Regions from separate parts of the Pseudoalteromonas sp. T1lg65 genome, predicted to be linked through region 3. Evidence: predicted binding sites of a transcription regulator. Region 3 holds the regulator's gene; each other region holds the start of a gene.
What was found. The regulator sigma-54, encoded in region 3, starts transcription at its own class of promoters, with help from an activator protein. The targets are predictions, from matches to a motif close to GTTGGCACGNNNNTNGNNT.

Region 1 (7,972 bases), 920 kb from region 3:
ACATTATTAACATCAGACGCGGCTTTGCTTGCTACTTCTTTGTTTAACTGACTGATTTTCTGAACCAGGTTGTTCGCTTCTTCCGAGAAAATATCCAATTGGTCATTAACAATGGTATTTTGGTCTACCACAATCCCAGATAACCGGTTTAACTGATCGAGCGTATTTTGCGCACTCGTCATAAACAATGACCGATTGGTAGATGAAGATGGTAAATTCAGTGCTTCTTGCATACTGCTAAACATCTTGTTGATGCTTTTACTTAAGCTTGTGGATTCTTGCCCGAATAAAGAGTCAACCCGCGAAGCCTCACTCACAAATTGTTCGTAATAAGTCTTATTAGATATATCTCGGTTTAGTTGTCGCTGTGCAAACTCGTTGATAAGTCGAACAGTTTCACCACGGCCGACCATATTACCAACTGTTGTGGCATGTTCTGTTCTCTCACGAATGTAGCCTTCGGTGTTGAGATTCGAGATATTTTTACTGGTAGTTTGCAGCAGCTCAGTATTCGCTCGAACACCTGCTGCACCAATATTTAAAAGATCAAATGACATTTCATCTGACTCCCTTAGTTAACGCACCAGAAACTAGATCTGACAGTTCGATACGTTGTAAAACCGATTTAATTTTATCCGCATAATTAGGATCGGTGGCATAACCAGCCGATTGCAATTCATCAAGATATGAATGGCTGTCTTGCGCATTGGATAATGCTTGTTGATATCTCGGATTACCTTTAATGAAATCTACATAATCAGAAAAGCTGTCGGCGAGTGAATCGTATGCTCTAAAGCTTGCTTGCTTTTTAACTGGCAAGCCTTGCTCAAATTCCAACGTCACTTTTTTGGCACTGTCGCCTTGCCAGCGGTTATCTGATTTAATATTGAATAAGTTATTGCTACTGTTGCCATCTGGCTTGGCAATAATGTGTTTTCCCCAGCCGGTTTCTAAAGCGGCTTGCGCCACCATTACAGCAGGGTTTAACCCGAGCTTCTTAGCAGCGCTTTTAGCAAAATCCCATACCTGTTCAACAAATTCTTCAGGCGAAGAAAACACACTTTGTTTGTCACTACTTGATGCCACATCATTATTTATTTGTGGCTGTGGTGCTTGGCTGCTGACTTTCGATTGCTGCGGTGAGGCTCGTTCAGGCAAGCTTCCATCTGCTCTTATTACTGACGCTGGCTTATAACCTTCGGTATTAGGAGATAGCTGCTGCACGATAAGGTCTGCAAGACCCAAACTCCCTTTTTCTGAAAGATGCATAGCCAACTGTTGATCGTGCATTTCTTCAAAAAACTTCACACCGCTCGAATTAAACGGACTGTCTTTGTCTTCCAATGCTTCGTTGGCTTTACGCATGCTGGTTAAAAGCATTTGGGTAAAGATCGATTCAAACTGTTGCGCTGCTTTTCTCAACGCTTGCTTTGACGCATCTTGATCACCAGCACTGGTCAACGCCTCTTTACGAAGCGAATCTAAGTTACTTAAATCAAAGAAGCTCTGATTTTTTAGCTGATCGGTATTCATAATCTCAATGCTTTTGTCATCTGATAGTGATAACAATGCAAAATACGCGCCAATAAAAAAGCCTCGCTAAGCGAGGCTAACTGATTGATTAATAAACACTCTTTATATGACGACTAATTGACCATTGATAGCCCCAGCTTCTTTTAACGCTTCTAATATCGCCATTAAATCACCAGGTGCTGCGCCTACTTGATTGATTGCTCGAACGAGGTCATCAAGGCTCACACCCGGATCAAACACAAATGCACGCGAGTCATCTTGGTCGACATCAATAATGCTTTGCTGAGTTGCGACTGTTTCACCTTCTGCAAATGCGTTCGGTTGAGAAATGTTGACTTGCTCCGCAATCGTCACTGTTAATCCGCCATGCGTAATAGCAGCTGGCTGTAATTTGACATTTTTACCGATAACAATGGTACCGGTACGAGAGTTCACGATAATTTTTGCAGCGGTATCGGCAGGTTTAAACTCGAGATTTTCTAGCGTAGATAGATACGCTACTCGCTGAGACGGATCTCTGGGCGCAATAACTCTTACTGAGGCTGCATCCATTGGTTTTGCACTATTTGGCCCAACTAAATCATTAATCGTGTCAGCTAAGCGTTTTGCAGTGGTAAAGTCAGGGCTATTTAAATTAAATGTAATATAGTCGCCTTGTGAAAAGGGACTCTGTACTGCACGCTCAACGGTAGCGCCGTTGGCAACTCTGCCCACTGTCGGTGTATTAATCACAACTCGACTACCATCCGCCCCTTCCGCACCTAAGCCTCCAACAATCAAACTGCCTTGGGCTATCGCATAGACGTTACCATCCACACCTTTCAAAAACGTCTGCAATAAGGTACCTCCACGTAAACTTCCAGCACTACCGATAGAAGAGACGGTGACATCAATGGTTTGGCCAGGTTTAACGAACGGTGGAAGATCTGCGTGTACTGCAACGGCTGCAACATTCTTGATTTTTGGTTTTAGGTTGGCAGGCATTGAGATACCGAAGCTATTCAGCATGGCCTTGAAGCTTTGCTCGGTAAAGCGCGTTTGCTCTCCCGTACCAGGAAGACCTACAACCAAGCCGTAACCAACTAATTGGTTAGAGCGAACACCTTCAACCATACTGACATCTTTAACTCGCTCAGCATGAGCAACCTGTGTCACTCCACCTGCAACGACTAACAACATGCAACTCAGTAATTTAAAGATTTGGCTTTTCATAATGTACATCCTTAAAAAGGCATGATTGCGCTCATAAAGAAGCTGGTAAGCCAACCTGCGCTCTGCACTTCTTGCTGATCACCTTTACCTGAATATTGAATTCGCGCATTCGCGATACGATTAGATTCTATGGTGTTATCCGCTTTCACATCTTGAGGCCTGACTAAACCTTCCAAACGAATAAATTCCTCACCGGTATTTAGCGTGAGCCACTTTTCACCACGGATCACTAAGTTTCCGTTTGGTAGAACTCGAGTTACATTCACTGAGATATTACCAAATAAACTATTTGATTGATTTGACTGCGAATCGCCTTCAAATGAGCTTTCTGAGTTAGCTGACAACTGAATCGATTCCTTACCGATGTTTACCGCGTTTCCACCTAAACCTAGAATCGGTTCAAACCCTATTTCACTCTCTTTCTCTAGCGTTGAATTTGCCGCTTTACTCGCTTGCGTCGTCTCTCTTAATACAATAGTGATAATATCTCCAACTCGCAGCGCCTTCTTGTCAGCATATAAATCATTTGAAAACTGAGTATTAAAAAGCGATCCCGTCGGTACCAGTTGCGCCTGTGTTTCTTCAGGATAGATAGGTGCATAATATGGGTCATCACGCACCACACTGCTGTTTTGAGTTGTGCTGCACCCGCTGAGCGCAGCCACTGCCGCGATGGCAAAATATAATGCACGCATACTATTCTCCGATTACAGTTGCTGGTTGATATAACTCATCATTTGGTCAACTGAAGAAATGACTTTGGAGTTCATCTCATAGACTCGCTGAGTCTCTATTAGATTCACTAGTTCTTCGGTTACGTTCACGTTTGAGGTTTCTAGCGCCCCTTGAACAATTTTCCCAAGACCTTCTATGCTTGGGTTGCCTTGCACAGGCGCACCACTCACCGCTGTCTCTGTGTATAAGTTCTGACCGATTGGCTCCAGACCCGATGGATTGATGAAATCACTAATAACCAACTGACCAATAACCACATTTTCAGCCTGCCCCGCAACCCGCACCGTCACTTCACCATCTTGAGAAATAGTGATTGATTGGGCGTCATCTGGCACATTCATTTGCGGCTGGATTGGGAAACCTGCACCAGATGTCACTACACGACCTTCTTCATCAGTAGTGAACTGACCATTTCGCGTGTAGGCCGTAGTGCCGTCGGGCATTTGAATTTCAAAAAAGCCGGGGCCTTGGATCATCCAATCTAAAGAGTTTTCAGTGCTCAGCATGTTACCTTGCGAAAAGTTCTTTTGGTTGGCGACGACTTTTGCACCTGCACCTAACATTAAACCTGAGGGAAGCTCCGTATCTTGTGAAGAACGACCTCCTGGCTGATTAATATTTTGATAAAGCAAGTCTTCAAAAATAGCTCGGCTCTTTTTATATCCAACCGTACTGGCGTTTGCCAAGTTGTTAGAGATAACCGAAATATCGGTTTGTTGGGCATCAAGACCCGTTTTACTAATCCACAATGCTGGGTTCATAATCTTTACCTCACCCTTAAACTATACGTAGGAGCGAAGTGTGTCGCTCGTCAATTTCTTCAGCGGTTTTCATCAGTTTGACTTGCATTTCAAACTGCCGCTGATGATTAATCATGTCTACCATTTCATGTACTGGGTTCACGTTAGACATTTCAAGAAAACCACTCATCACTTTTGCCGTTGGTGAAATCTCACAAAACCCGCAAATACCATCAATTAACAGGTCTTCTTTAGGTCTGAACAACCCGTCATTACCTTTTGCCAATTTCGAGTTATCGGCGTCTATAATTTTTAGACGGTCAACCACTTCCAAAAAGTTTGCAGGCGCGCCTTGTGGGCGAACTTGAATGGATCCATCATCACTGAATACGACTTTTTCAACAGGAATGGGTAAGACGATAGGTCCGCCTTCGCCAATAAGTTGGCGACCATGACTGGTAACTAGCGCACCATCACTACGGATATTTAACGTTCCAACCTTGGTGTACGCTTCTTCACCGCTAGCATCCATGACACTGATCCATGATTTATCATCAACAGCAATATCTAGATCTCGACCAGTTTCAACAATGGCTCCGCCCGTCAAATTTGTACCTGGCCTTTCTTGCAAGGCAAACACCCGTGTTGGCATCCCTTCGCCAAACGCTTGCATAGAGCGAGCTTGGGCAAAGTCAGCTTTAAACCCGGTGGTATTTGCATTTGCCAAGTTATTGGCTTTTAACGCCACGCCACGCAAGCTTTGTTTAGCACCTGACATCGCGATGTAGACCATTTTATCCATGACGGTGACCCTAAAAATTAATACTTACCGTAGTTAAAGCAAAAGTAGTGCCAAGGTGAGAACAAATATTTGACGGATAGATAAGAGATAAAAAAGGCCATCACAATGGATGGCCTTTGGAGGGCATAAATTATTAACGGATCTGTAAGATATTTTGTTGTAGCGTTGAGTTAACTTCCAGTGCTCTCGAGTTCGCCTGGAAATTACGCTGCGCACTGATCAAGTCGACCAGTTCATTGGTTAGGTTAACGTTCGACTGCTCGAGTGCCGATGAGTTGATTGAACCCAAAGTACCAGTATTTGGCTCACCCGCAAGCGGCTCACCTGAAGACAAACTTTTCTTCCACTCAGTATTACCAATGGCTTGTAACCCCTGTGAATTAGGGAAACGAACCAGTGCAACTTGCCCTAGGTAAGTAGAGTCACCGTTGGTATACGAAGCAACAACTTTACCGTCTGAACCAATATCAATTCCGGCTAGTCGGCCTACCGTGGCACCGTCTTGTTCAAGTGCTTTTACTTCAAAACGACCAGATGAATATTGAGTCGGCAGTCTTTGCGTTGTATTCGCTTCATCACGCCAGTTAACAACAATGTCGTTCGGGAAAGTGGCACCGTTATTTAGTAGATTTGACATACCAATTGTCGGATCGACTGTATCTTGAGGACCAGCTAAAGTTAACGGATTAAAAGTGGTCCCCGTATTAGCGCTAAAGGTCAGTGGCGTTGCTGAGGGATCGTCTGCTGTTTGACTTGGAATACCACTGGCATCAAAACGGAAAACACTTACCGGCGTATACGGTACTGCAGGTGTTGCTGCAGGGTCGATTAATTGCGCATTATGGTTAAACGGCTGATCGTCTAATGTTGCATAAGTAGACCACTCATTATCTGAGGTTTTTCTGAAAAACAACTGTAATGTGTGAGATTCACCCAATGAGTCATAGACGGTAATTGCCGTTCTTGCATTATACGAGGCTCGTTGTGTTGGATCAAAAGCAATTGTAGGTGGTTGCGCTGTCGCGTCTAAGTTAAACGATGTGTAGATTTGCGACGTTGCACGAGGCGAACCTGAGGCATCAGGGATCTGAATTGGCGACGTCTGGCTTAAACTCAACGAGGTATTATCACCAGTAGATGGGTCCACTGGAAAGCCCTGTAAGTAGTCACCTTTGGCATTCACGATAAAGTTATCTTTATTCAACTTGAATGCTCCAGCCCGAGAGTAAGTAAAATCTTGCGACTGTAGTGAGTCAGACATCGCAAAGTAACCTTCGCCTTCAATCGCCAAGTCTAACGAGTTTTGCGTAAACTTTAACGAACCTTGGTGAAACTGCTGTGCAACCATCGTCGTTTGCACACCGTCACCATTCTTTGTTTTGCCTGAACTAAACACCGATGAAGCGTAGACATCTGCAAACTCAGCACGAGATTCTTTAAAGCCCGTTGTATTAACGTTAGCAATGTTGTTTGCTGTGACATCTAAGTCTTTTTGCGCGGCAGCTAGACCAGTTAGTGCTATATTAAAACTCATACTCTCACCTCTAAGTTCTTAAGGTTAATTCTTTAAAACTATTATGCTATTTCAGCAATATCAGTTAAGCGCACCGCGCCTTCTTTAGTGTTAATGACGATGCCGTTAGCACCATTGACATTAACGCTGTCTATATTTCTAAATGTCGCCACCGGTAAAGTTTGATATTGACCTTCAACCATACCTTCGGCTTTGATGGTGTACTCACCTGCAGGCATCATGTCACCATTTTTGTTCTTACCATCCCACTCGAATCGCACTGCACCCGCTGACTTTTCGCCAAGCTCAATAGTGTGCACCAATGCATCCGTTTCATCGTAAATATCGATGGAGAGGTTTTGCACAGGCTCCGGCACTATGACTGATCCTTTGGACAATGAATCACCACCGTACTCCAGAGTATTCGATTCAAGCAGAGCCTTCTTACCGATTAAGGTTGAGGCCTGTAAGGCAGAATTCGAGGTCATTGATGCTGCCAATGATTCAAACCTTTCATTGAGATTTGAAATCCCTTCCGCCATTGTGAAATTAGTCATCTGGGCGATCATCTGATCGTTGTCAGCAGGTTTACTAGGATCTTGAAATGACAACTGCTGAGTGAGCAACGAGAAGAAGTCTTCTTGCGTCAGTTCATCATTCGCCTTTGTCTGTTCGTTTTGCTTTTGCTTATCCCAACGCAATGAATCCATATACGTTGATGAAGCAGCATTCACATTGTTACTCATCAGCAATCACTCCAATACTAGCGCTGACCAAGTTGCAGTGTTTTACTTAGCATCTGCTTTGCAGCATCTGCAACTTGAACATTCGTTTGGTAAGACCGAGAGGCTGAAATCATGTTAGCCATCTCTTCCACCACGTTTACGTTTGGTTTGTAAATATAACCATTTGCATCGGCGCTAGGATGGTTCGGGTTATACTCCGCTTGCAGCGGCTTATTACTCTCGACAATACCCAACACTTTCACACCAACAGACGCCCCCATCGCATTCGTACTGTTCTGGGAAGCCGCGGCTTTAGTAAGTTCAGCTGCAAAAACTGGGTGTCTCGCACGATATACTTTATCTTGACTTGAGCTCACCGAATTTGCATTCGAGATATTACTCGCAGTGGTGTTCAGACGAACATTTTGGGCGCTCATTCCAGAGCCTGCTATATCAAATACGTTATAAAGACTCATAATTAAGCTCCTTGACCACCGAGGGCCTTTTTCAGGCCACTAAACTTACCAGAAAGAAATTGCAAACTGGCTTGGTACTCTAATGCATTCTGTACATACAAGTTTCGTTCCACTTGTATGTCAACGGAGTTACCATCACCTGTATCTGCTTGATTTGGCGTACGATATAGTTCATCTGAGTTTGTCATCTTGCTTCCGCCAGATAGATGATTTCTATCTGTTTTGACCATATCGTT
Region 2 (7,972 bases), 870 kb from region 3:
CTTTCCAGATCCAGTTCAAAATCAGTATCAACCTCTTCTTCACTTGCAAACTCAGGATCAGCCAATGCATCTTCTTCACCATATTCAGGGAAGTCAATTTCATCTTCTTGGGTGTCGTCGGCTAATTCTTCTTGAGGTACGAGAGTCTGTTCTGTGCCTGTTGGCTGCTCGACCTCAGAGTCATTTTCATCATCAACACCTTCCGATGTTAGCGCATCTACTGATAACTCTTCATCATCTTGCGCTAGTTCAAAGTCTTGCTCTTCTTGCTCGAAAGCATCATGCAAATCATCGTCTAAGTCATCTAAATCCGGATCCAACGCCATGGCTTCAGCTAATGCTTGTTCAGACTCGCTGATCTCCCCAAGCTCTAACTCTGGGTAACTATCAAGCTCAGCACTTGGCGTCAACGTGTCTTCTTCGGGAAGCTCCTCTTCCAAGGATAAATCGATATCCTCACCTAGTGGGTCGTCACCTAGTTCAATTTCGACTTCTTCTTCATCATATTCCTCAGATAATTCATCTGAATTAAACTCAGAATCTTCTTGCAGCTCATTGAGTAATTCATCAACACTTTTCAGATCCGCATTGTCCAACTCATCTAATTCGCTTAGCGGTGAGTCTAAATCATCATCATTTTCTGTATATGAAGTATCTTCAACTATGCCTGAAAGATGACCTGCTTCAGTAGCATCACCGACACTTGCTGACTCTTCAAGCTCTGTGTCTGATTCAGGATCTTCGGCCAGCTCGGCTTCCGGCACTTCATCTACCAACGTATCAAGTTCATCTTCTGCAAGTTCTGCTTCTGGTTCCGCATCCAGCTCCGCCTCAGGGGCTTCATCTAGCAAGGCATCAAGCTCATCTTCTGCCAGCTCGGCTTCTGGTTCCTCATCGAGCTCTGCCTCAGGAGCTTCGTCTAGTACGGCATCAAGTTCATCTTCTGCAAGTGCTGCTTCCGGTTCCTCATCCAGCTCCGCCTCAGGGGCTTCGTCTAGCAAGGCATCAAGTTCATCTGCTGCAAGTGCTGCTTCCGGTTCTTCATCGAGCTCCGCCTCTGGGGCTTCATCTAGCAAGGCATCAAGCTCATCTTCTGCCAGCTCGGCTTCTGGTTCCTCATCGAGCTCCGCCTCAGGAGCTTCGTCTACTAAGGCATCAAGTTCATCTTCTGCAAGTGCTGCTTCTGGTTCTTCATCGAGCTCCGCCTCAGGAGCTTCGTCTACTAAGGCATCAAGTTCATCTTCTGCAAGTGCTGCTTCCGGTTCCTCATCGAGCTCCGCCTCTGGGGCTTCATCTAGCAAGGCATCAAGTTCATCTTCTGCAAGTGCTGCTTCTGGTTCTTCATCGAGCTCCGTCTCTGGGGCTTCATCTAGCAAGGCATCAAGTTCATCTTCTGCCAATTCGGCTTCCGGTTCCTCATCGAGCTCCGCCTCAGGGGCTTCGTCTAGCAAGGCATCAATGTCATCTTCTGCCAATTCGGCTTCTGGTTCCTCATCGAGCTCCGCCTCAGGGGCTTCGTCTAGCAAGGCATCAATGTCATCTTCTGCCAGCTCGGCTTCTGGTTCCTCATCGAGATCCGCCTCAGGGGCTTCGTCTAGCAAGGCATTAATGTCATCTTCTGCCAATTCGGCTTCTGGTTCCTCATCGAGCTCCGCCTCAGGAGCTTCGTCTAGCAAGGCATCAATGTCATCTTCTGCCAATTCGGCTTCTGGTTCCTCATCGAGCTCCGCCTCAGGAGCTTCGTCTAGCAAGGCATCAATGTCATCTTCTGCCAATTCGGCTTCTGGTTCCTCATCGAGCTCCGCCTCAGGAGCTTCGTCTAGCAAGGCATCAATGTCATCTTCTGCCAATTCGGCTTCTGGTTCCTCATCGAGCTCCATCTCCTCAGGGGCTTCGTCTAGCAAGGCATCAATGTCATCTTCTGCCAATTCGGCTTCAGGTTCCTCATCGAGCTCCATCTCAGGAGCTTCGTCTAGCAAGGCATCAATGTCATCTTCTGCCAATTCGGCTTCTGGAGCTTCTTCTAGCAAAGCATCCATATCCTCTTCAGACATTTCAGATTCTGGCAGCTCTAGATCAGATTCATCCAACTGCCCATCAAGCAAGGCATCAATGTCTTCGTCTGCAAGGTCGTTTGAAAGGTTATCATTACTTTGAGCTTCATCTAATAGTGCGTCAATATCAGGCTCATCGTCTTCTAACTCACCTGAAAATTCAGGCTCTAAGTCTAAATTGCCGTCTAACAACGCATCAATATCTTCCTCAGAGCCAGAGAATTCACTCTCAATTTGGTCGTCTGCTAACTCTTCACTTAGTGCCGCTAGCGCGTCGTCACTAACATCAATTTCCTCACTTTGTGGCTCGTTAAACAGGTCGTCTAAATCGCTATCACTCAATATGTCCTGATCATCATCCAAACTACCTGGTGCATCGCCGGCATCACTGCTATCGTCGAAGTTCTGCTGCATGAAATCGTCATCATGCTCATCATCGAAACTGATATCTTCGTTAAGCAGGCTATCCAACTCGTCTTGGTCTAATGTGTCGTTACCTTCTTCGAAATCTTCTTCTAAAGTATCAAACGAGATTTCGTCGTCTTCGGGCAACATATCATCGTCAAGTTGTACGCTATCATCCAAAGAATCTAAGTTATCATTACCACCTATATCAAGTGGGTCCATTGCAGTAGCTGCGGTTGCGGTTGCCGCTGAAGCCATCGCCACATTTGATACAGAAGATTGAGGCAGAAAATCATCGTCGTCGGTCTGCTGTGCAGAACGCTTTTTGCCTCTAAGGAAAAAAATCAATCCACCTATACCGAGTAGAGCGGGTAGCATACCCAGTAAAATAATACCGAATGTGGATGAGAAGAAGTTTGATAAACTAAACTCTGATTGTTCCTGCTCTTGGATAGATGCCTGCTGTTCAATCATTTCGCTTTGTAGCTCAATCACCGCCTTCAACTGGCGCTGTATTTCACTATCTCTACCAAGCTGGGTTTGCACATTTTTTAGCTCACTTGAAATGTCTCCAAGCTTTTCTTTTAATTTAGTATTCTCTTGCAGGATCTCTTCTACACTACGAACCGAAGACTTAAATTGCTTTTGCAGATCCAGCAAGCGCATGTCTTGTTCCATTTTCAAAGAGCGAAGCTGGTTGGTAAGCTGCTCTTTGGCATCATCTACATCCACCTTACGCGCTTGGGTCACCTTATTGTCTGCTGCATCGATGGCCGCTGGGTCCAACTGACCTTTACGCTTCATTTCCCACAGTTTGTCGTCTTGATCAGACTTTAATTGCGCTAATTGAGGATTAACTCTGCGGATCTCAGCTAAGGTCGGAATACGCAGGTATGCGCCATCGCGCATGTGGTTGAGGTTTTTATCTAGAAACGCATTGGGGTTTTTGTCATATAACGCTTTCATTACCTGGTAAATGGTAACGGAGTCGTCAGGACGTATTTTTTGCGCGATACGCCATAAAGTATCTGTTGGCTTGATTGGACCGACTGAGCGCCCTTGAGCCCCATAATCAACCCCTTTGGGGCCCTTTAACACTGTGTCCTCAAGTGTATAAACTGGTGTCGCAATCAGTGCAACTATCAAGATACTTAAAAAGGCTAAACCGCGCATGCCGATCCTTTATATAGATGTTCAACTAGTTCGCTAAACGACATTTGTTATTATGGCTCTGAAGCAAGCTCTATTCCAAATGCAAACTATAAACCAGATATGTGGGAATATCCATTGCAACGTATTGAAAGTTAAGATTCTTATTTAGCTATATGCAGAGCATCAGATGATGGGAAAAACTGAATATTCGTCAATAAGTTGACATAACGGCAAACTCCTGCCGAGTCGGAGTTTGCCGATTTTTCACTGTTATTGTCTTTACAAATAATTTTCGATTAAGGCTTCAGCAATTTGAATACTGTTGGTTGCTGCGCCTTTTCTTGTGTTATCTGAAACAACCCACAGATTTAATCCTAATGGATGTGATATATCCGCTCTGACACGGCCAACATATACGGTGTCATTACCACTCGCATCAGATACTGGTGTTGGATAATCTTGTTCATCTTCAATGAGTTCAACACCCGGTGCATCTGCAAGTAGCTGCTTGATATGCTCGAGATCGTAAGGCATGCGTGTTTCTAAATGAATCGCCTCTGCATGACCAAAGAACACCGGCACTCTAACCGCGGTAGGATTAACTAACACACTAGAATCACCGAGGATTTTTTGTGTTTCCCACACCATCTTCATTTCTTCTTTGGTGTAGCCATTGTCTTGAAACGCGTCAATTTGCGGTATTACGTTAAACGCAATTTGCTTAGTGAACACTTCGTTTTCCATTGGACGCGCATTCATCAAATTAGCCGTTTGCTTCGCTAACTCATCAACAGCTTCTTTACCCGCTCCTGAAACCGCTTGGTAGGTTGAAACATTAATACGGTCAATACCATAGGCGTCATAAATAGGCTTCAATGCAACTAACATTTGAATTGTTGAACAGTTAGGATTTGCAATGATGTTACGATTTCTAAAATCAGCTAATGACTCTTTATTTACCTCAGGTACCACTAATGGCACATCATGGTCATAACGAAAGTGTGAAGTGTTATCAATCACTACACAACCAGCTTCTGCAGCAATTGGCGCGTACTTTTCTGATACTGAACCACCAGCCGAAAACAACCCGATGTGGGCGTTGGAAAAATCAAATTCTTCTACATCTAACACGGTAATTTTTTCACCGCGAAAGTCTATATCTTCACCTGCACTGCGGCTACTCGCTAGTGGAAAAAGCTGATCAACAGGAAACTTTCTTTCTGCCAATGTTTCGATAATTTGCTTGCCTACGAGTCCTGTTGCACCAAGCACTGCCACATTGTATTTTTGCGACATGACTAATCCTCATTCTTTGATTTATATTTGCTGCTATTGCGGCCGTTATCCACGTTTAATCGTAAAACCCAACTCTGAGAGTTGCGCTTTCCACTCCCCGCCATTGTTGACGGTAATTGTACTAAATTCACGTCTTACCGGATAGCTCTTACGTAACGCGTCAAAACCTGCATGGTCTAATTTTGCTCGCAGAATGCCATCATCTCGACGAATATCATAAACTAAGTGAACTAGGCTAATCACATCTGAGTCATCAAACGTATCACTCAGCCGACAATCGGTCACAGCAGGCGTAGGCAGAAAATCTCTGATTGTTTTACCGGCTTGCAAACCAAAATGCTGACAAACTGCTTCATAAAGCATTTGTGTGCCACGAGCTTTACCTTCTAATGTATGTCCAGCAATATGTACCGATGCATAACGCGTATGCTCAAGCAATGGCTTTAAGATATTTGGTTCATTTTCCCAAACATCTAAAATTAATTCTAACGGCTGGCCCGCTAGCTTAGCATCGAGTAGAGCCTGGTTATCTATCACGTCACCACGGCTTGCATTAATAATAACCATGTTCGGCTTAAGAGATTGAATACGAGATGCATTTAATAAATGAACTGTTTTATGTTCACCTTCCTTTATCAGTGGTACGTGAAATGTCACGATGTCCGCTTGAGCTAAAACGGTGTCGATTGACTGATGCTCTGGCAAGCTGCCTTGTTTAAAACGGATCGGATCACAAAGGATAACGTTAACACCGAGAGCCGCTAACTTTTTTTCTAGGCAGGCGCCGATATTCCCAACACCAACGATGGCTACGGTTTTATCTTTAATGGCTTGCCCTGTTTCTTGCACATAAGCTAGTAACGCACTGATCACATATTCAGCAACGGCAATCGCATTACATCCCGGCGCACTGCTAAAGCCAATATTTTTTTGCTCTAATAGTGCGGTATCAATATGATCAACACCAATTGTCGCAGTACCTACAAATTGTAGCTTTTCCACGCCTGCTAATAATTTTTCATCTACCTGCGTGACTGAACGAGTGAGCAGGATATCCGCCTCAGCTAATGCCTCTGATGTCAATGTTCGACCATCAAAGCGCTCAACATCGCCCAGTTCTGAAAAAAACTCTTCCACCAGAGGCATATTTTGGTCAGCTAAAATTTTCATCGCCGCTCCTACAAGCTTTAGTTGGCGCGCAGTTTATCAGCTGTCAGGGCTAAATGCAGCACCTCTGGAATAATCAACAGTTAGCCTTTTTATCGTTGTCAGTGTCTTTACTACACCCTAACGCAATACCGAAAAACATCACGCAACATGCAAATACCAATGCGGCTTTTAAGCTAAGCTGTGACGGATCATTCAGCATTGAACTAAACACCATAGCAAGCATATTGATACAACAGAGCAATAAAGCCGAGCGCGTAAACCCTCGGTAACCAAAAAACGCAGCCGCAAAACAGCAAATAAGATTTACCACAACAGCCTGAGGATAAATATGAAAGGATGCCACCATGGCAAAAAAACTCGTCAAGACAAACGTGTAAATAATCGTGAACTGCATACATTTCCTCCATGAAAAGTATTGTAGGTCAGTAAGTTAGCTTTGTATGAAAAGAGTATTCGTCGTCTTTAATCTATTGACAACAATAGCTGAGTGTAGATGGCAAAACACAAATAGCAACTGCCAATTTGTACTGCGACTGGCAACGAATTTTGACAGTCTCTCTAATATCAGCGCTAAAAAATTCAAGTTGGCTTTATGCTAACAGTCAGCAGATTAAATAAACTCTGTTCAATACCCAACTTTATTTATCAATGTTCACGTTACAAGCCTGTAACTGCTCTGAGAAAATCATCCAAATATGAGGTTAGTAACAATGTTTACCTGTTTTTAGATAAGTATTGTTCATATAAACGGTTGATTTTAAGTTTATCGTCAACACTGAAACGCTTGAAATAATAGGTTTAACAAGCTAGTCTAACCTGGTGGTCAGACCTCTTATAAGGAAGAACAACATGACTTTAATATTCGTAATCGCGTTGTTAGTCTTGCTGAGCCTAGCAAGTTATCATCGCACTAGCTGGAATACCGCACTCGGTATCGCAGCTGCCACTATGCTAGTAGGTACCTTTAATGGTGCTTTTGGCATTATCTCTTGGCTCATATTCTTGGCTATAGCGGTGCCATTATCCGTCACTAACCTTCGCCAACAATATATCGTTGCTCCCGCTTTCAAGGCATTTAAAAAAGTAACTCCGACAATGTCTGAAACTGAAAAGTCAGCAATCGATGCTGGTACCACTTGGTGGGAAGCAGATCTGTTTTGTGGTAATCCGGATTGGAACAAACTTCACCAGTTTCCTAAGCCTCGCTTGAGCGTTGAAGAACAGGCATTTCTAGATGGTCCTGTTGAAGAAGTCTGCGCCATGTTGAATGACTGGGAAGCAACACATGAGCTGACAGACCTACCGCAAGATGTATGGCAATACTTAAAAGATAATAAGTTTTTTGCCATGATCATTAAAAAGCAATATGGTGGTCTAGAGTTTTCTGCTTATGCTCAATCTTGTGTGCTACAAAAACTAACCAGCAAATCAACTTTGCTGTCTTCAATCGTTGGTGTACCAAACTCTTTGGGCCCAGGCGAACTATTACAGCATTATGGTACTGAAGAACAAAAGGACCACTATTTACCTCGCCTAGCCAAAGGTGATGAAATTCCTTGTTTTGCATTGACCTCGCCAGAAGCAGGATCTGACGCTTCATCTATCCCAGACTTTGGTATCGTCTGTAAAGGAGAATGGGAAGGTAAAGAAGTTCTTGGAATTAACTTAACTTGGAATAAGCGCTATATTACCCTAGCACCTGTCGCTACGGTACTTGGCTTAGCCTTTAAGCTGAGAGATCCAAATGGCCTACTAGGCGATAAAGAAGAGTTAGGCATTACCTGTGCTCTTATCCCAACAAGTACACCTGGCGTTAAAATTGGCCGTCGTCACTTCCCATTGAACGTGCCATTCCAAAATGGTCCCACTCAAGGCGAAAACGTCTTCGTACCACT
Region 3 (7,972 bases):
GAAAGCGCGACTGTGGCACGCTCCCGATCTTGGCTATCCATAGCACCAATAACATCTTGATAGACTGTATCGGGTAGGCTTCTCAGTACGTCACCGAGATCGTCATCATCCATATCGCCAGTGGCTGCAGCGATGAGCTCAGGTTCCATTTTCGAGATGATGCTAAGACGCACATCCTCTGAAAGCTCCTCGAGAATATCCCCTTGAATATCAGGATCGACGAGTTGCCAAAGCATTGTCCTAATTTTGTGGGGGGAAGACTCAAGTAATAGTGCCGTATCACACGGTGCTGTCTCTGCAAGCATGCGCCTGACTTGAACAAACTGACCACTGTTTAAGGCCTTGGTGGCCTTTTGAAGTTGTTCCAGTGTGTAGTCTTGTTCAAATGCTTCAGGCATATACGTCCTTAATTATTTTGCTAGCGACATTGTTAAACCGTGTTAACAGATTACCTTAATTGTTTTCTATTTTTATTGCAGATATTACACAGGTTTAAGCCGAGAAATTTTTCTGTATATCTACAGGCAGGCACATACAGTTTAACTTACTTTGGTGGGAGTTACCAAGCTACAAACTCAAAAAGCGCTTATCTATAAAGTAGTTATCAGACCAGTAAGAAGCGCGTTACTCTGCTTCATTGAAGTTATTTGCGATTAATTGACCTATCGCTTCAAGTGCTAGTTGGGCATCAGGGCCGTCACACGTAACACGAACTTGTTTACCTTGACTGCTTTCAAGTAACAGGAGGGCTAGAACACTATCCCCTGCGGCTTGTTTATCACCCTGATAGAGTGTGATTTCAGCATCAAATTGGTTAGCCAGCTCTGCCAGTACTGTTGCTGCTCTGGCGTGTAGTCCCAATTTGTTTCGGATTAAAAAGCTGTCTTCAATCATTTTGATTCTTGCTCTCGATGTCGTATCTTCACATTCGAGTGGGTACGAGCAAAGCGTTCTCCGATTGTCTGAGCTAGATATACAGAGCGGTGTTGACCGCCGGTGCAGCCTATTGCGATGGTTAGATAGCTGCGGTTATTGCGCTCTAAGTGTGGCAGCCAAGTCTGAACAAAGGTTTGAATTTGCCAGGTAAATTTTTGCACTATGCTGTGGCTAGATAGGTAATCGATTACGGCTTGATCTAGGCCCGTAAGCGGTTTTAATTCTGGTTCCCAATGTGGATTAGGCAGAAATCTAGCGTCAAAGACATAATCAGCTTGTTTTGGAATGCCATGCTTAAAGCCGAAAGATTCAAAGGTAATAATTAATTGTTTGTCTTTTTTACCTAATATTTTTTCGCGGATGTCTTCAGCAAGCTGGTGTACGCTGATATCGGTTGTATCAATTAAAAAGTCGGCGCGATTGATGAGTGTATCAAGCAATTCTCGCTCTTTTTTTATCGCAACATCAAGAGGAAGATTATGTAATGAAAGAGGGTGCAGACGACGTGTCTCTGAAAAACGCTTAATCAACGTTTGGTCATCGCTGTCTAGATAAAACAAAGTCGGCTTCGCAAAGCCCGGCAGATATTCTAAAATATCATTAAATTCATCGCTTTCTTTAGGAATATTGCGAACGTCAATACTTACGGCGATCTTGTCGTAACTGTCAGAAACGCTTCTGACTAATGAGGGCAATAAATTGACTGGTATATTATCAACGCAGTAGTAACCTAAGTCTTCTAAGACTCTCAACGCGACAGACTTACCAGAGCCTGAGCGGCCACTGATAATAATTAACTCCATTCCTTGTTCTTGCTCAGTTACTTGACTCATTCTGGATCACCGAAAATAACTCATCATCTGTTTTTGCTTGCCTAAGTTGCTTACAAAACGCTTTGTCTTTGAGTCTATCAGCAATTGTTGCCAAGGTCTTTAGGTGATGCTGATTATCTCCATCAGGTACAATCAGAGCGACGAAAATATCCACGGGGCGCTTGTCTATGGCTTCAAACGGAATCGCTTGCTCACTCACAAGTACCATAGTGACGACATGATCGATACCGGCTAGTCTTCCATGTGGGATCGCAATACCCTTGCCTATCCCTGTGCTACCAAGCTTTTCTCTGGTCATCAGTGCATCAAGAATAGCGTGCTGACTAACCTCAGGAAGCTGAGTGTGTGCCAGCTCACTAATATATTCGAGAATACGCTTTTTGCTATTAAAAAGGACCGCAGCTTTACTACAGTCCTTATTTACAAGTGAACTCAATTTCATTTTAATGACGAGTTAATTTCTCTTTATGTTTAATTACTTGACGGTCTAGCTTATCGATTAAACTATCAATCGCCGCGTACATGTCCTGGTGTTCAGTCGAAGCAAATAGTTCTCCGCCGTTCACGTGCAAAGTAGCCTCTGCTTTTTGTACTAGTTTTTCAACGTCTAGGATCACATGGACATTGTTGATGTGGTCAAAATGCCTCTCCAGCTTCGCAAATTTGTTGGTGACATAGTCTCTAAGTGAATCTGTAATTTCTACGTGACGACCAGTTAAATTTAGTTGCATAAGCATTTTCCTTCTTTGGTTTAACGTCTTAAATCAAGCTTTTACGCTGATTTGACGGTGGAATGGCTAGGGATTCACGATACTTTGCGATCGTGCGCCTTGCTACCTTGATTCCCTGTTCAGCTAGTATGTCTGCGATTTTACTATCGCTCAAAGGTTTAGCTGTGTTCTCCGCAGCTACCAGCTTTTTGATCAGTGCTCTAATTGCTGTTGATGAGCACTCACCTCCGTTTTCTGTACTTACATGGCTTGAGAAGAAATACTTCAGCTCAAAAATGCCGCGAGGTGTATGCATATATTTTTGAGTTGTAACCCGGGAAATTGTTGATTCATGCATATCAACCATCTCCGCGACATCGTTAAGCACCATAGGACGCATTGCCTCAGGTCCATGTTCAAAGAATGCCTGTTGTTGTTGCACAATGCAATTAGTTACTTTCAATAAAGTGTCATTTCTACTTTCAAGACTTTTAATGAACCACTTTGCTTCTTGCAAGTGTGAACGGATGAACTGACTATCAGAACTGGAGCGTGCGGTTCTAGACATTGCAGCGTAGTGATCATTCACTCTAATTTTAGGCATTGCGTCGGGATTCAGCTCTACCACCCAACGACCTTTCACTTTTTTTACTGACACGTCAGGTATCACGTATTCAGGTTCTTCATGAAGAATACTGGCCGCAGGTTTGGGATTGAGGCTATGAATAAGCGTCATTACCTCTTTTAGTTCATCTTCTTTGAGGCGAGTTTTCTTCATTAACGTTCGATAGTCACGGCTGGCTAGCAAATCTATATGGTCGGTTAGCACCATTTGTGTTTCTTTTAGCCAAGGCGTTTCTGGCGCAAACTGACGTAACTGAATACAAAGACATTCTTGAAGGCTTCTTGCTGCAATACCGACGGGGTCAAAAAGTTGGATACGTTTTAATACGGCTTCAATTTCATCTAACTCAATCGTTTCCTCGCTTTCATCGCCATTTAAGCTTTCTAAAATCTCTTCGCAAGATAGAGTCAGAATTCCTGATGTATCGACGGCCTCAATAATAGCAGTAGCAATGGCATGATCGGTTGGACTAAAAGGGGTGAGTTGTAGTTGCCACATTAGATAGTCGTGTAATGACTCAGATGTTTCGCCTTGATAAACATTGTCGTCATCAGGTAAAGGACCTGAGCTACTACTAGGAGCGGCGCTCATGTATTCATCCCAAGTGACATCCATGGCGAGTTCTTCACTAACTGTATCTTTGCTCAGGGCAGTATCCGAGTCTAACTCATAATCACTGACTTGACTCTCATCACTGGATTCTGAATTGTTTTGATCCGTGTTTTTATCTTGGTCAGATATTTCCACGCCATCAGAATCTTGAGATTCAGACTCGTCCACCTCTAACAATGGATTGCTATCTAGTGCTTCTTGTATTTCTTGTTGTAGATCCAATGTGCTCAATTGCAGCAAGCGGATGGCTTGTTGCAGCTGAGGTGTCATGGTCAGTTGCTGCCCCATACGCAGCTGTAATGATTGTCTCATGTATCTCTAACAATCCTTTTTCACAGTTGTTATTACTACCAATCTAACTATAGCTTGAATTGCTCACCTAGGTAGACATCTCTTACTGTTTGATCTGCCAAAACATGCTCAGGGGTGCCTGATGCTATTAGCTCACCATGAGAAACAATGTAGGCGGTTTCACAGACATCTAAGGTTTCCCTGACATTATGATCTGTAATTAAAACCCCAATACCTCGATCTCTTAGGTGCTTTATTATTGTCTTTATATCTAACACTGAAATCGGGTCAACACCAGCAAAAGGTTCATCTAAAAGGATAAATTTTGGGTTTGCGGCTAAAGCTCGAGCAATTTCTACCCTTCTTCGTTCTCCACCTGAAAGCGCCATACCCAATGAGTCACGAATATGCTGAATGTTAAACTCATCTAGAAGTTCGTTAAGCTCAATCTCACGCTCTGTTTTATTGAGATCTTTGCGAGTTTCTAATATCGCCATAAGGTTCTGATACACAGTGAGTTTTCTAAATATGGAAGACTCTTGTGGTAAATAGCCAATACCTAAGCGGGCACGGCTATGCATGGGCAACAAGGTGATATCTTGGTCATCGATTTGAATAACGCCTTTGTCGCTCGGTACTAAACCAACAATCATATAAAAAGTAGTGGTTTTCCCCGCTCCGTTTGGACCAAGTAAACCGACTATGCTACCAGCTTTAACATTGAGAGCTACGTTCTTGACAACTTGTCTGCCTTTGTAGCTTTTTGCTAGGCCTTGTGCAATTAATTCACTCATTAATTGTTACCTTGCTCTTTTAACCCTTTATTAGATTGATCTTTGTCATCTTTGACCGGCACTAAAATGGTACGCACTCTGGAGTCTTTTTGATCTGAGCGGTCTGCACTGATCAGCTGCTTATCGATGTCATAGGTGATGCTGTCAGCATTCATTTTCTGTCCGGCTTGTTTAATCTCCGCATTACCTGAGATAACTAAGGTCATGGTGGCAACGTCATAGCGTATTTCGTTGGCTTTTGCTTCCAGCATAGTGCCATCGGCTTGCTGTTCAGTAAAAATGGCAGGGGAACCTTTGGCAATAAGCAATTGCTTATTATCACCAAGCTCCTTTCGACGGTGTGCTTCTAATTTATCGGCGGTAATGCGACGAAGACCATGAATGACCGTTACGTTTTTCTCAAAGATGGCAATGTCGCTTTGTAATTGGGCTTGCTGCCGATCTGAGTCAATAATAACTTGCGAATCTTCTACTGATGAAGCAACGGTAGCCCATACACTGAGGCTAAAAAGGGTTAAGGTAGTAAAGAGTTTACTGATCATAATAGATAGTCTTTGTATGATTGATAAGTTCAATGACCTCATTGTGTAGGTCAGCGGTTAATCCCTTACCTGTAATTTTGAGGCTTGGGCCAATTATTTCTACTGGCTGTTGGGAGTTCATCAGTTTTTGTTTTATGTCTACTCTTACGTTGTCAGCAAAAACATCACTGATCATCGCTCCCTCGGTTAAGTTTTTAGCTAGGACATTGCCTTCAAGTACCAGCATATTGTTATCGTATAACGTGGCTTCTGCTGCGCTGAGCTCCCAATTTTGCTCACCATTGTATAAAGTGAACACAGGCTGGGTAAAGTGACTAAAACCTAGCTCTTGAAAAACTTCCATTTTATTAGCTTTAACTTGGTAATTTAACTGGCCATTTTCACTGTAGGCAAGTTGCTGAAGTTGTGTTGCTATATAGTCTGGTTTAGCTAAGTGTTCTTCTTGCTTTACACTATCGTCTTTTTTTTCAGTCAATATCGGGTGCCAAAGCCACGCCATGATACCAGCAAAAAGGATCAGTAAAACAACACGCAGTACAGTCATGTACTTGCCCCTGCACTGGTTAACGGTTTGTTCTGGCAAAGCATGAGCAAGTCCGTTAGTTCCCTGACAGCTCCGTATCCCCCAGGTATCAACGTTGTATAATGAGCTAGCCTTTTTACGAGTGGGTGAGCATCATTTACTGCAACAGCAAAACCAACCTTTTCCATTACAGGCAAATCCGGGCCATCATCACCGATATAGGCGATTTCGTTATCCTGTAAGTTAAGCGTGGTTTTAAGTTCATCATATGCATGAAGCTTGTTTTCTTGTCCTTGATAAATATAAGGTACATTTAAACTAGTCATTCTCTGCTGAACAATGTGTGAATGTCGTCCTGTAATTACGGCGACTTGTATCCCTGATGCAATCAGTGCTTTAACGCCAAAGCCATCTTTTGTATTGAAGGCCTTTAGTTCTTCGCCTTGATTCCCAAGATAGATTCTGCCATCAGAAAATACCCCATCGATGTCACAAATCAGTAGCTTAATATTGGCCGCTCTTTGCGTGGTCTCTTCGCTGATGGGTTGATAGAGATCGGCAAACTTCATTTAAAGTACTCCTGCACGTAACAAATCTTGAGTATTCAAAGCGCCAACTGGTTGATAATTTTGGTCGACAACAATCAGTCCATTGATCCGTTTAGTTTCCATAATATTTAATACTTCCGCCGCTAGCATATCCGCCTTGGCCGTGGTGCAATTCGCGGTCATGACAGAGGTGATTGGGGTAGTGTGTATATCTACCTTTTGTTCAATAATGCGTCGCAGGTCGCCATCTGTAAATAACCCTTTTAATTTACCATCTTTGTCGATAACGGCGGTCATCCCCAGCCCTTTGCTAGAAACCTCGAATAACGCTTCTTTGACAGTACAAGAATCTAAAACTTTTGGCACACTGTCGCCAGTGTGCATAATGTCGCTTAAGGTTAATAGCAAGCGCTTACCTAAGCTGCCTCCTGGGTGAGAAAGCGCGAAGTCGTTGGCAGTAAAGCCACGAGCTTCCAGCAGAGCTACCGCGAGAGCATCTCCCATCACTAAAGTAGCCGTTGTGCTAGCGGTTGGCGCTAGTCCTAATGGACAAGCTTCTTTCGAGACCTTAACGCAAAGGTGGACCGTCGCATTTTTCGCCATATTTGAGTTAGGATTGCCTGTCATCGCTATCATGGCGGCTCCAATTCGTTTTATCACAGGCACAATTGCGAGTACTTCTTGTGTTTCTCCTGAATTAGAAATCAGCAGTACAATATCTTCTTTAGTGATCATGCCTAAATCGCCATGACTTGCTTCACCTGGATGTACAAAAAATGCTGGAGTACCTGTACTTGCTAACGTAGCCGCAATCTTATTGCCAACATGACCAGATTTGCCCATGCCAATTACTATGATGCGACCTGCGCAGGAAAACATCAGTTGACAGGCTTTGGCAAAATTTTTATCAACGAATTTTTGGACCTCAGCAACCGCTTCAAGTTCAGTACTAAAGACCTGCTTTCCCGAGGTAATAAACTGATTTTCTGTCATTGTAGTGGTCCACTAAATTATGTAATACATGTAGGCTAAGAAACCCAAAGTCAGTAAGCCGCCTTCAAAACGGTTAATGCGACGTTTACCGGTGAAACTTAAACTCATGACTATCAGTAAAGCCGTTGCGCCAAGCATCACGTAGATATCTCGCGATGATACGGCATGATCTATATTTGATGGGTTTACAATACCTGCGATAGATAAGACGGCTAATATATTGAATATATTGGAACCAATAATATTACCCAGTGCCAGATCGTCCTCTTTTTTAAGAACCCCAACAACACACGCTGCGAGCTCAGGTAGGCTGGTTCCCACAGCAATAATAGTAAGACCAATGAGTAAGTCACTCATGCCAAAATATTTAGCAATATCAACCGCTGCGCCGACTAGATAATCGGCACTAATCGGAAGTAATAACATACCAATCACTAACCAAAAAATAGCTTTACTATTAGCCACATTATTGGGAACTTCTTCACAGGCTTCACTTACTAACGGATCATCTGTGTTTCCACCACCATTCTTCGTAATGATAATAAGGCCAACAAGAAACACGATA
Region 4 (7,972 bases), 970 kb from region 3:
ACTGCGGTGCGATTCCTGGTGAACTACTTGAGAGTGAATTATTTGGTCATGAAAAGGGCGCATTTACTGGGGCAATTTCAGCGCGCAAAGGGCGCTTTGAATTAGCGCAAGATGGCACATTATTTCTAGATGAAATAGGGGATATGCCGTTACAAATGCAAGTTAAGCTGCTTCGTGTTTTACAAGAACGTACATACGAGCGAGTAGGTGGGACTAAACCTATTCAGGCAAATGTGCGGGTTATTGCAGCTACCCATCGCAATCTTGAGAATATGATTGAGGAGGGTAAGTTTAGGGAAGATCTTTTTTATCGTTTGAATGTATTCCCTATTGAAAACCCTTCTCTTGCTGAACGTGCAGATGACATCGGTTTATTACTTAAAGAGCTTACACGCAGAGTCAGCGAGCAAACCGGTAACACGGTACAGTTTACGGACCGAGCCGTTGAAAGTTTAAAGTCGCATCAGTGGCCGGGCAATATTCGTGAATTGGCTAATCTCGTTGAACGCATGGTGATCATGTTCCCAGACAAAGTCGTTGATGTAACCGACTTACCTAATAAATATCGTTATATCGAAGTGGATGCATACGAGCCAGAATACCCTGAAGAATTGCTAGAGAAAGATGCATTTAACGAGTTGTTTAGTGAAGGTTTTAGTGAAGACGATGAAAGTTATCAAGAAGATATGATAGCAACTCAGCCAGATCCTGGTTTATTGCCTGAGGAAGGCATTGAATTGAAGGAATACTTGGCCGAACTTGAGATCAGCCTAATTAGTCAAGCATTGAACAGATACGATTATGTCGTAGCGCGTGCGGCAGAAATACTAGGTGTGCGTCGAACAACACTAGTTGAAAAAATGAAAAAGTATAACCTGAATAGGGATTAGGCTATTTGCCTTTCTAAACCTTAAGATGACAATGGGCTGACACCGATTACTATCGTCAGCGTTTTAGAGAGCTAACTTTAGGGTTAGCTCGATATATTCATTGAATGACTAACTGCAGAACCACTTCAGTATGGTCGTAATCGTCAGCCATTCCTTAACCCCGCGAAGTCGATATCCTTATACGAATCGATAATCACTTGCCTACAGATACAATTTTGCTGGTGATCATTAACCATGCCACACGCTTGCATGTGAGCATAAACCGTTGTTGGTCCTAAGAACTTAAAGCCACGTTTTTTGAGATCTTTGGCAAATACCTGACTTAGTTGGGTGGTAGCAGGAACATCAGTAGGTGTCTCAACCAAGTTCACGATGGGATGAAAATTTACAAATTGCCACTGGTATCTTGCGAAGCTACCAAACTCATTTTGGATCTCGATAAATTTTTGCGCGTTATTTATTGTGGCCGCAATTTTAGCTCTGTTTTTGACGATGCCATCAAAAGAGAGTAAGCGTTCAATATCCTCTTCAGTCATTTGACTGACTTGCTGTACATCAAATTGTTTAAATGCTTCTCGGTATCCGGCTCTTTTTTTTAAAATGGTGTACCAACTTAATCCCGCTTGCGCTGACTCAAGAGTTATAAATTCAAATAGACGTTGATCATCAAGTACAGGTCTTCCCCATTCCTCATCGTGATATTGCACGTAATCTGGTTTTGTTTCATCAACCCAGTAGCATCGTGTCACCTTCTTCTCCTTTAATAAAGTTCGGCTACGGATATTACGCTAGCATAACGCTGTATAAAAAAACAGTGTCAATTGTTTGTCTCGTATTGTCGCACTCTAAATTATTGATAATTAATCGTTTTAAAGTTGGATCGCTTTTTGCTTTACTAACTGTGTTATGAATTTATAGAGAGCGGAAAGATGGCATTAGCACATGTTATTAATCCACAATTTGTGCCAGCCTCTGGTCCATTTGGGCCGGGCTTATTACAAGAAGCTTATGTTGGTGAACTGAGCGACCTAAGACAGCAAGCGAGCTGGTTGGGTCATTTAGTTGACACAATGCCAGCTGGCGTAGTCGTTCTAGACGGTCAAGGTATGATAGCGAAGGCAAATCAAATTGCGATGGATATGCTTGGAGAGCCACTTGAAGGCGAAAAATGGTTCAATATAATCCAGCGTTCTTTCCGCCCTCAGCACGATGATGGGCATGAAGTGTCGTTAAAAAATGGCCGCTTGATCAAGTTAGAGATCACAGCATTAACTCCTGAACCGGGCCAGTTAATCTTAATGACTGATTTGACTGAAACGCGGAAGCTACAAAAGCGCGTCGCACACATGCAGCGTTTAAGTGCGCTTGGTAAAATGGTCGCATCGCTGGCACATCAAGTGAGAACTCCGCTTTCAGCGGCTATGCTATATAGCGCGCATTTGGGTTCGGATAGTCTACCAGCAGAGTCACGAGAAAAGTTTCATACCAAGTTAATGTCACGGTTAAAAGATCTTGAGAGTCAAGTTAATGACATGCTGCTATTTGCCAAAAGCGGTGAGCAGCAAGTCGTGGAACAAGTATCGATGCAGCAGTTATTAAGTGAAGTAAAAGCTGGTGCTGATGCCATGATTGAATTACATAAGGCGGAGTTAGTTGCGGAGTTGCCTGAGCCAGATATCGAAATTCTTGGTAATAAAACAGCCTTAGCAAGCGCCATTCAAAACTTAATCCACAATAGTGTGCAAATAATTGGTGCTGGTGCTCGAATAGAGATTAGCGCCCACCGAGATATTAAAGAAGGGTATGTCAGAATTTCAGTGACGGACAACGGACCTGGAATAAACGTTGACGAAGTAGAAAAGTTGTTTGAGCCATTCTACACCACAAAAGCGCAAGGCACGGGCTTAGGTTTGGCAGTCGTTAGTTCTGTTGCTAATGCTCACAAGGGGTATGCTCAAGCCCACAATGTTGAGGGTAAAGGAGCATGTTTTAGCCTAGTTTTGCCAGTTGTTGAAGCGGAGGATTTATGAGTAATAAGGTACTAGTAGTTGAAGATGATGCAGGTTTACGAGAAGCGTTAATCGATACACTCCAGCTTGCCAACATCGAATGTGAAGAGGCCAACAGTGCTGAACAAGCCGTTCTGATGCTTAAGCAAGAGGACTTTTCTCTAGTGGTCAGCGATGTACAAATGGGGGCAATGAGTGGACTTGATTTACTCAAGACCATCAAATTGAATTATCCCGAGTTGCCAGTTTTGATGATGACAGCTTACGCGACCATCGACGATGCTGTAGAGGCAATGCGTTTGGGCGCAATTGACTACATGGCTAAGCCGTTTGCACCAGAGGTACTACTGAATATGGTCAGTCGTTACTTGCCTGAGCAAGAACGCGAAACTGACGGTCCGGTTGTTGCGGATGAAAAAAGCTTACGGTTACTCGAACTCGCAGCCAAAGTGGCTAAATCGGAAGCCAGCGTTATGGTATTGGGCCCTAGCGGCTCCGGTAAAGAAGTACTCGCACGCTATATCCATGATAAATCCGAACGTGCAAATGAACCTTTTGTGGCGATAAATTGTGCGGCTATTCCAGAAAATATGCTTGAAGCCACACTATTTGGTTATGAGAAAGGTGCGTTTACTGGCGCTATTCAAGCCTGTCCTGGCAAGTTCGAGCAAGCTCAAAAAGGGACAATATTACTAGATGAGATCACCGAGATGGATTTGGGGCTACAAGCAAAACTGCTCAGAGTATTGCAAGAAAGAGAAGTTGAGCGACTAGGTAGTCGAAAAACAATTGCACTTGATGTCAGAGTTTTGGCGACGAGTAACCGTGATTTAAAAGAAGCGGTGGAAGATGGCATCTTTAGAGAAGACTTATATTATCGTTTGAATGTATTTCCGCTTGAGTGGTTGCCACTTAAAGAGCGACCAGGAGACATTACTGTACTAGCTGAGCATCTGTTGGTTCGTCATACGCAAAAAGCAAACAAACTTACGCCAAAGTTGAGTGCAGCAGCGAAGCAAAAACTTCAGTCTCATTCTTGGCCTGGTAATGTACGAGAACTAGATAATGTGATCCAACGTGCACTTATCCTATTTCAAGGTGATGAAATTAACGAACAGGATATCTTTATTGAAAACTTTGTGCCGACAGAAGTACATATTCCTGTGACTGAAACTGAACAAAATGTGCAGATCTTCGTTAACTCAGGTGTTGAAAGTAACTCAGACGACGACATGGTTAACTACAAAGAAGAGTTACAAGACAAAGAGCATCAAATAATTTTGGATACACTACAGAAGTTTAACGGAAAGCGTAAAGAAGTAGCTGAAGTGCTCGGTATCAGTCCAAGAACACTGCGTTATAAACTCGCGAGAATGAGAGATCTGGGCATTGCACTACCCGCGTGATATGACACTTTCTTGCATAACGTGACATCAACTCTCTACAGATTAGGAGCTTATTCTAGGCTCCTAATCTTCATTTATCTCACTTGCCAAAAATATGACGTACCAAAAACACTGTAACCTTTTGAATTTAAAGGCTTAAATAGTTGGCATATATCCTGCTTTATCCACTTCAAGTAAAGTTAATTTGGATAAGCATCATGAAAGTACAATCATCAGCGCTATTTCAAGAAATGCAAGCGATGGCTACAGAGGCAATGAGACAATCTCAACAGCCTTCATTGCCTGTAAAGACAGCGGCATCTTCATCCAGCCAGTTTGGTGACATGTTGTCAGATGCAATCAACACGGTTAACGGCCTTCAAAAAGACGCTAAGCAAAAAGTGACCGCCGTTGAAATGGGTGATCGTAGCGTGTCTTTGGCTGAAGCCATGATTGCAAAGCAAAAGTCGTCTGTGGCATTCGAAGCAACAGTGCAAGTGCGTAATAAGCTCGTTGAAGCTTATAAAGAAATCATGAGCATGCCGGTTTAATAGAGTAAGTGGAGAGTAATTGTGGCTACTAATCAATCAACAGATCTTGCGCTTTCTGATGGCGGTATCGATAACGATACTGGCTCTCACGAGCAACAAGAGCAAAAATCTGGCTACTTTAGTGCGTTAAGCGGTGTTGATATGCTTCGCCAGATTACTCTGGTTATTGCACTTGCTATTTGTTTGGCTATTGCAATATTCATCATCATTTGGGCGCGTCAGCCAGATATGCGCCCACTTGGAAAATACCCGACAGAAGAACTGGTTGAGACTCTCGATTTCTTAGATCAACAAAAGATTGAGTATCAATTGGACGGTAATACCGTTCTGGTGGCAGAGTCCGATTACCAAGACATTAAGTTGCGAATGGCACGCGATGGCTTTTCGCAAGCGCCGAGTTCTGGCACAGACATTTTGATGCAAGATATGGGATTTGGTGTGAGTCAGCGTCTCGAACGTGAGCGTTTAAAGCATAGTCGTGAACAGCAGTTGGCAAGAACGATAGAAGAACTACAAGATATCAACCGTGCTAAAGTTTTGCTGGCTATTCCCAAAGAAAACGTCTTTGCACGTCGTGAGAAAAAGCCTTCTGCTACGGTGGTATTGACGCTTAAACGTGGTCGCACTTTAGATGGTGAAGAAGTGGACTCTATCGTTGATATTGTAGCTTCTGCAGTACAAGGTTTAGAGCCTTCGCGTGTCACAGTAACAGATCAAAATGGCCGTTTACTTAATTCTGGATCGCAAGACTCGTTAGCGGCTCGTTCACGTAAAGAGTATGAAATTGAACGTAAGCGCGAACAAGAATATTTAGAAAAAATCGACAGCATTCTTATCCCAACAGTCGGTCTTGGTAATTTTACTGCACAAGTAGACTTGACGATGGACTTTAGTTCAGTTGAAGAAACGCAAAAACGCTTTAATCCAGACTTGCCAGCAGTGCGGAGTGAAACCACCTACGAACAAAACAACATTGGTGGGTTAGCTGTTGGGATCCCTGGTGCATTAACGAATCAACCACCAGTAAACTCGAATATTCCTGAAGTTGCTGGTCAAGGTGGCAACGGTAATGCCAGAAACCCTAGTAGTAATCAAAAAGAAGCGACTCGCAACTATGAGTTAGACACCACTATTAGTCACAAACGCCAACAAACAGGTGTTATCCGTCGCATTAGTGTAAGTGTCGCGGTGGATTACGTATCTAAGCCCGACGCTGAAGGTAATCCGACGATGGTGCCACGTTCACAAGAAGAGCTGAACAATATTCGTCGTTTACTACAAGGTGGCGTAGGATTTGATATGCAACGCGGCGATGCGTTAGAAGTAGTGACAGTACCGTTTGTTAGAGAAGATATTACTGACATGCGAGAAATACCGCTTTGGGAACAGGAGTGGTTTGCAAAAACGGTTCGTTTAGCGGCGGGAACCTTGATTATCATTGTGCTAATCTTAGCTGTAGTAAGACCCATGCTGAAACGTCTAATCTACCCTGATGACACTCTTGAAGAGTTTGACGAAGATGCACTAACCAGCGGTGTCGACTTAGGTGATAGTACTCTAGATATGTTAAACAATGACTTTGATGAATCAGCGGTTGGCTTCTCTTCTGACGGTAGATTACAATTGCCAGACTTACATGGTGACGAAGACCTACTTAAAGCAGTACGTGCGCTTGTTGCTAACGAACCAGAACTCTCATCACAAGTTGTGAAAGCGTGGTTGACAGAAGATGACTGATCAAGAACAAAAACAACTGCCAGTGGCCTTTGACGTTAATAAACTAGATGGCGTCGATAAGGCCGCCATCTTATTACTTAGCTTAACAGAGGAAGATGCTGCGCAGATCCTTAAACACTTAGAACCAAAACAAGTTCAAAAAGTAGGGATGGCAATGGCCTCAATGGACGATTTGTCACAGGCCAAAATTGCAGCGGTTCATAACTTATTTATCGAACAGATCCAAAGCTTTAGTACCATTGGTTTCCAATCCGAAGACTTTATCAAGAAAGCGCTGACAGCCGCGCTTGGTGAAGATAAGGCTGCAAGTCTAATTGACCAAATCGTGATGGGCTCAGGGGCTAAAGGCTTAGATTCATTGAAATGGATGGATTCCAAGCAGGTTGCAAATATTATTCGTAACGAGCACCCGCAGATCCAAACAATCGTACTTTCTTACCTTGAACCTGAGCAATCCGCCGAAATTTTGTCGCAGTTCCCTGAGAAAGTGCGACTTGACTTAACCATGCGTATTGCAAACCTAGAAGAAGTTCAACCAGCGGCACTGCAAGAACTAAACGAAATCATGGAGAAACAGTTCGCTGGTCAAGCGGGTGCGCAAGCGGCGAAAATGGGCGGCTTGAAAGCTGCTGCGGATATCATGAACTACCTCGATACCAATATTGAAGGTCAGTTGATGGACTCTATTCGTGAACATGATGAAGAAATGTCTCAACAAATTCAGGATCTTATGTTTGTATTTGAAAACCTCATGGATGTTGACGACCGTGGTATTCAATCTATTCTGCGTGAAGTACAACAAGACGTGCTCATGAAGGCAATTAAAGGTGCCGATGAAGGCCTTAAAGATAAGATTATGAAGAATATGTCTAAACGAGCAGCTGAAATGATGCTCGACGATTTAGAAGCCATGCCGCCTGTCCGAATAAGTGAAGTAGAAGCGGCACAAAAAGAAATCCTTGCAACAGCAAGGCGTTTAGCTGATTCTGGCGAAATCATGCTCGGTGGTGGCGGTGGTGAGGAGTTCCTATAACCCATGGCGGAAAAAAAGTTGTACAAAGGGCGTCCGGTTAGTTCAGAAGCGGTTGATGAGTTACTGGAAAACTGGCCTATTCCTGATGTAACGGAACGCCCTGAAAAGTTTGTTGGGCGATCAACAGCGTATGGCACTCCATTGGAAGAACTCTATATTCATAAGGAAAAAACAGCTGAACCAGAACCTCAAGAGCCAGAATTTCCCACTCTGACAATCGAAGAGCTAGAGCAAATTCGTCAAGATGCATTTGATGAGGGAATTAAACAAGGCCATGAACAAGGATACATTGAAGGCTTTGAAAAAGGGGTTTCAGAAGGAAAAGAAGCAGGTTACAAAGAAGGTATTGAAATTGGTAAAGAAAAAG

Region 1: a site for sigma-54 is predicted at 5,059-5,077, ahead of ACSLBF_RS05530 (flagellar basal body rod protein FlgF). Genes of this name have one in related genera too.
Region 2: a site for sigma-54 is predicted at 3,694-3,712, ahead of ACSLBF_RS05300 (FimV/HubP family polar landmark protein). Genes of this name have one in related genera too.
Region 4: a site for sigma-54 is predicted at 4,448-4,466, ahead of fliE (flagellar hook-basal body complex protein FliE). Genes of this name have one in related genera too.

The regions. Positions count from the first base shown of each region.
Region 1 is NZ_CP196837.1:1,300,256-1,308,227, reverse strand. Features, by position in the region: gene ACSLBF_RS05555 (FlgK family flagellar hook-associated protein) at 1-557, opposite strand, end outside; gene flgJ (flagellar assembly peptidoglycan hydrolase FlgJ) at 559-1,533, opposite strand; gene ACSLBF_RS05545 (flagellar basal body P-ring protein FlgI) at 1,636-2,712, opposite strand; gene flgH (flagellar basal body L-ring protein FlgH) at 2,757-3,440, opposite strand; gene flgG (flagellar basal-body rod protein FlgG) at 3,453-4,241, opposite strand; gene ACSLBF_RS05530 (flagellar basal body rod protein FlgF) at 4,258-5,022, opposite strand; gene flgE (flagellar hook protein FlgE) at 5,156-6,556, opposite strand; gene ACSLBF_RS05520 (flagellar hook assembly protein FlgD) at 6,598-7,281, opposite strand; gene flgC (flagellar basal body rod protein FlgC) at 7,299-7,736, opposite strand; gene flgB (flagellar basal body rod protein FlgB) at 7,739-7,972, opposite strand, start outside.
Region 2 is NZ_CP196837.1:1,247,886-1,255,857, reverse strand. Features, by position in the region: gene ACSLBF_RS05300 (FimV/HubP family polar landmark protein) at 1-3,632, opposite strand, end outside; gene ACSLBF_RS05295 (aspartate-semialdehyde dehydrogenase) at 3,891-4,907, opposite strand; gene ACSLBF_RS05290 (4-phosphoerythronate dehydrogenase) at 4,953-6,077, opposite strand; gene ACSLBF_RS05285 (DUF6419 family natural product biosynthesis protein) at 6,151-6,471, opposite strand; gene fadE (acyl-CoA dehydrogenase FadE) at 6,927-7,972, shown strand, end outside.
Region 3 is NZ_CP196837.1:375,647-383,618, forward strand. Features, by position in the region: gene mgtE (magnesium transporter) at 1-398, opposite strand, end outside; gene ACSLBF_RS01680 (HPr family phosphocarrier protein) at 625-894, opposite strand; gene rapZ (RNase adapter RapZ) at 891-1,739, opposite strand; gene ptsN (PTS IIA-like nitrogen regulatory protein PtsN) at 1,753-2,211, opposite strand; gene hpf (ribosome hibernation promoting factor) at 2,213-2,500, opposite strand; gene ACSLBF_RS01700 (RNA polymerase factor sigma-54) at 2,529-4,028, opposite strand; gene lptB (LPS export ABC transporter ATP-binding protein) at 4,076-4,801, opposite strand; gene lptA (lipopolysaccharide transport periplasmic protein LptA) at 4,801-5,343, opposite strand; gene lptC (LPS export ABC transporter periplasmic protein LptC) at 5,333-5,887, opposite strand; gene kdsC (3-deoxy-manno-octulosonate-8-phosphatase KdsC) at 5,884-6,435, opposite strand; gene ACSLBF_RS01725 (KpsF/GutQ family sugar-phosphate isomerase) at 6,436-7,407, opposite strand; gene ACSLBF_RS01730 (calcium/sodium antiporter) at 7,420-7,972, opposite strand, start outside.
Region 4 is NZ_CP196837.1:1,341,297-1,349,268, forward strand. Features, by position in the region: gene ACSLBF_RS05700 (sigma-54 dependent transcriptional regulator) at 1-890, shown strand, start outside; gene ACSLBF_RS05705 (DNA-3-methyladenine glycosylase I) at 1,034-1,639, opposite strand; gene ACSLBF_RS05710 (sensor histidine kinase) at 1,820-2,920, shown strand; gene ACSLBF_RS05715 (sigma-54-dependent transcriptional regulator) at 2,917-4,305, shown strand; gene fliE (flagellar hook-basal body complex protein FliE) at 4,503-4,835, shown strand; gene fliF (flagellar basal-body MS-ring/collar protein FliF) at 4,854-6,572, shown strand; gene fliG (flagellar motor switch protein FliG) at 6,565-7,605, shown strand; gene fliH (flagellar assembly protein FliH) at 7,609-7,972, shown strand, end outside.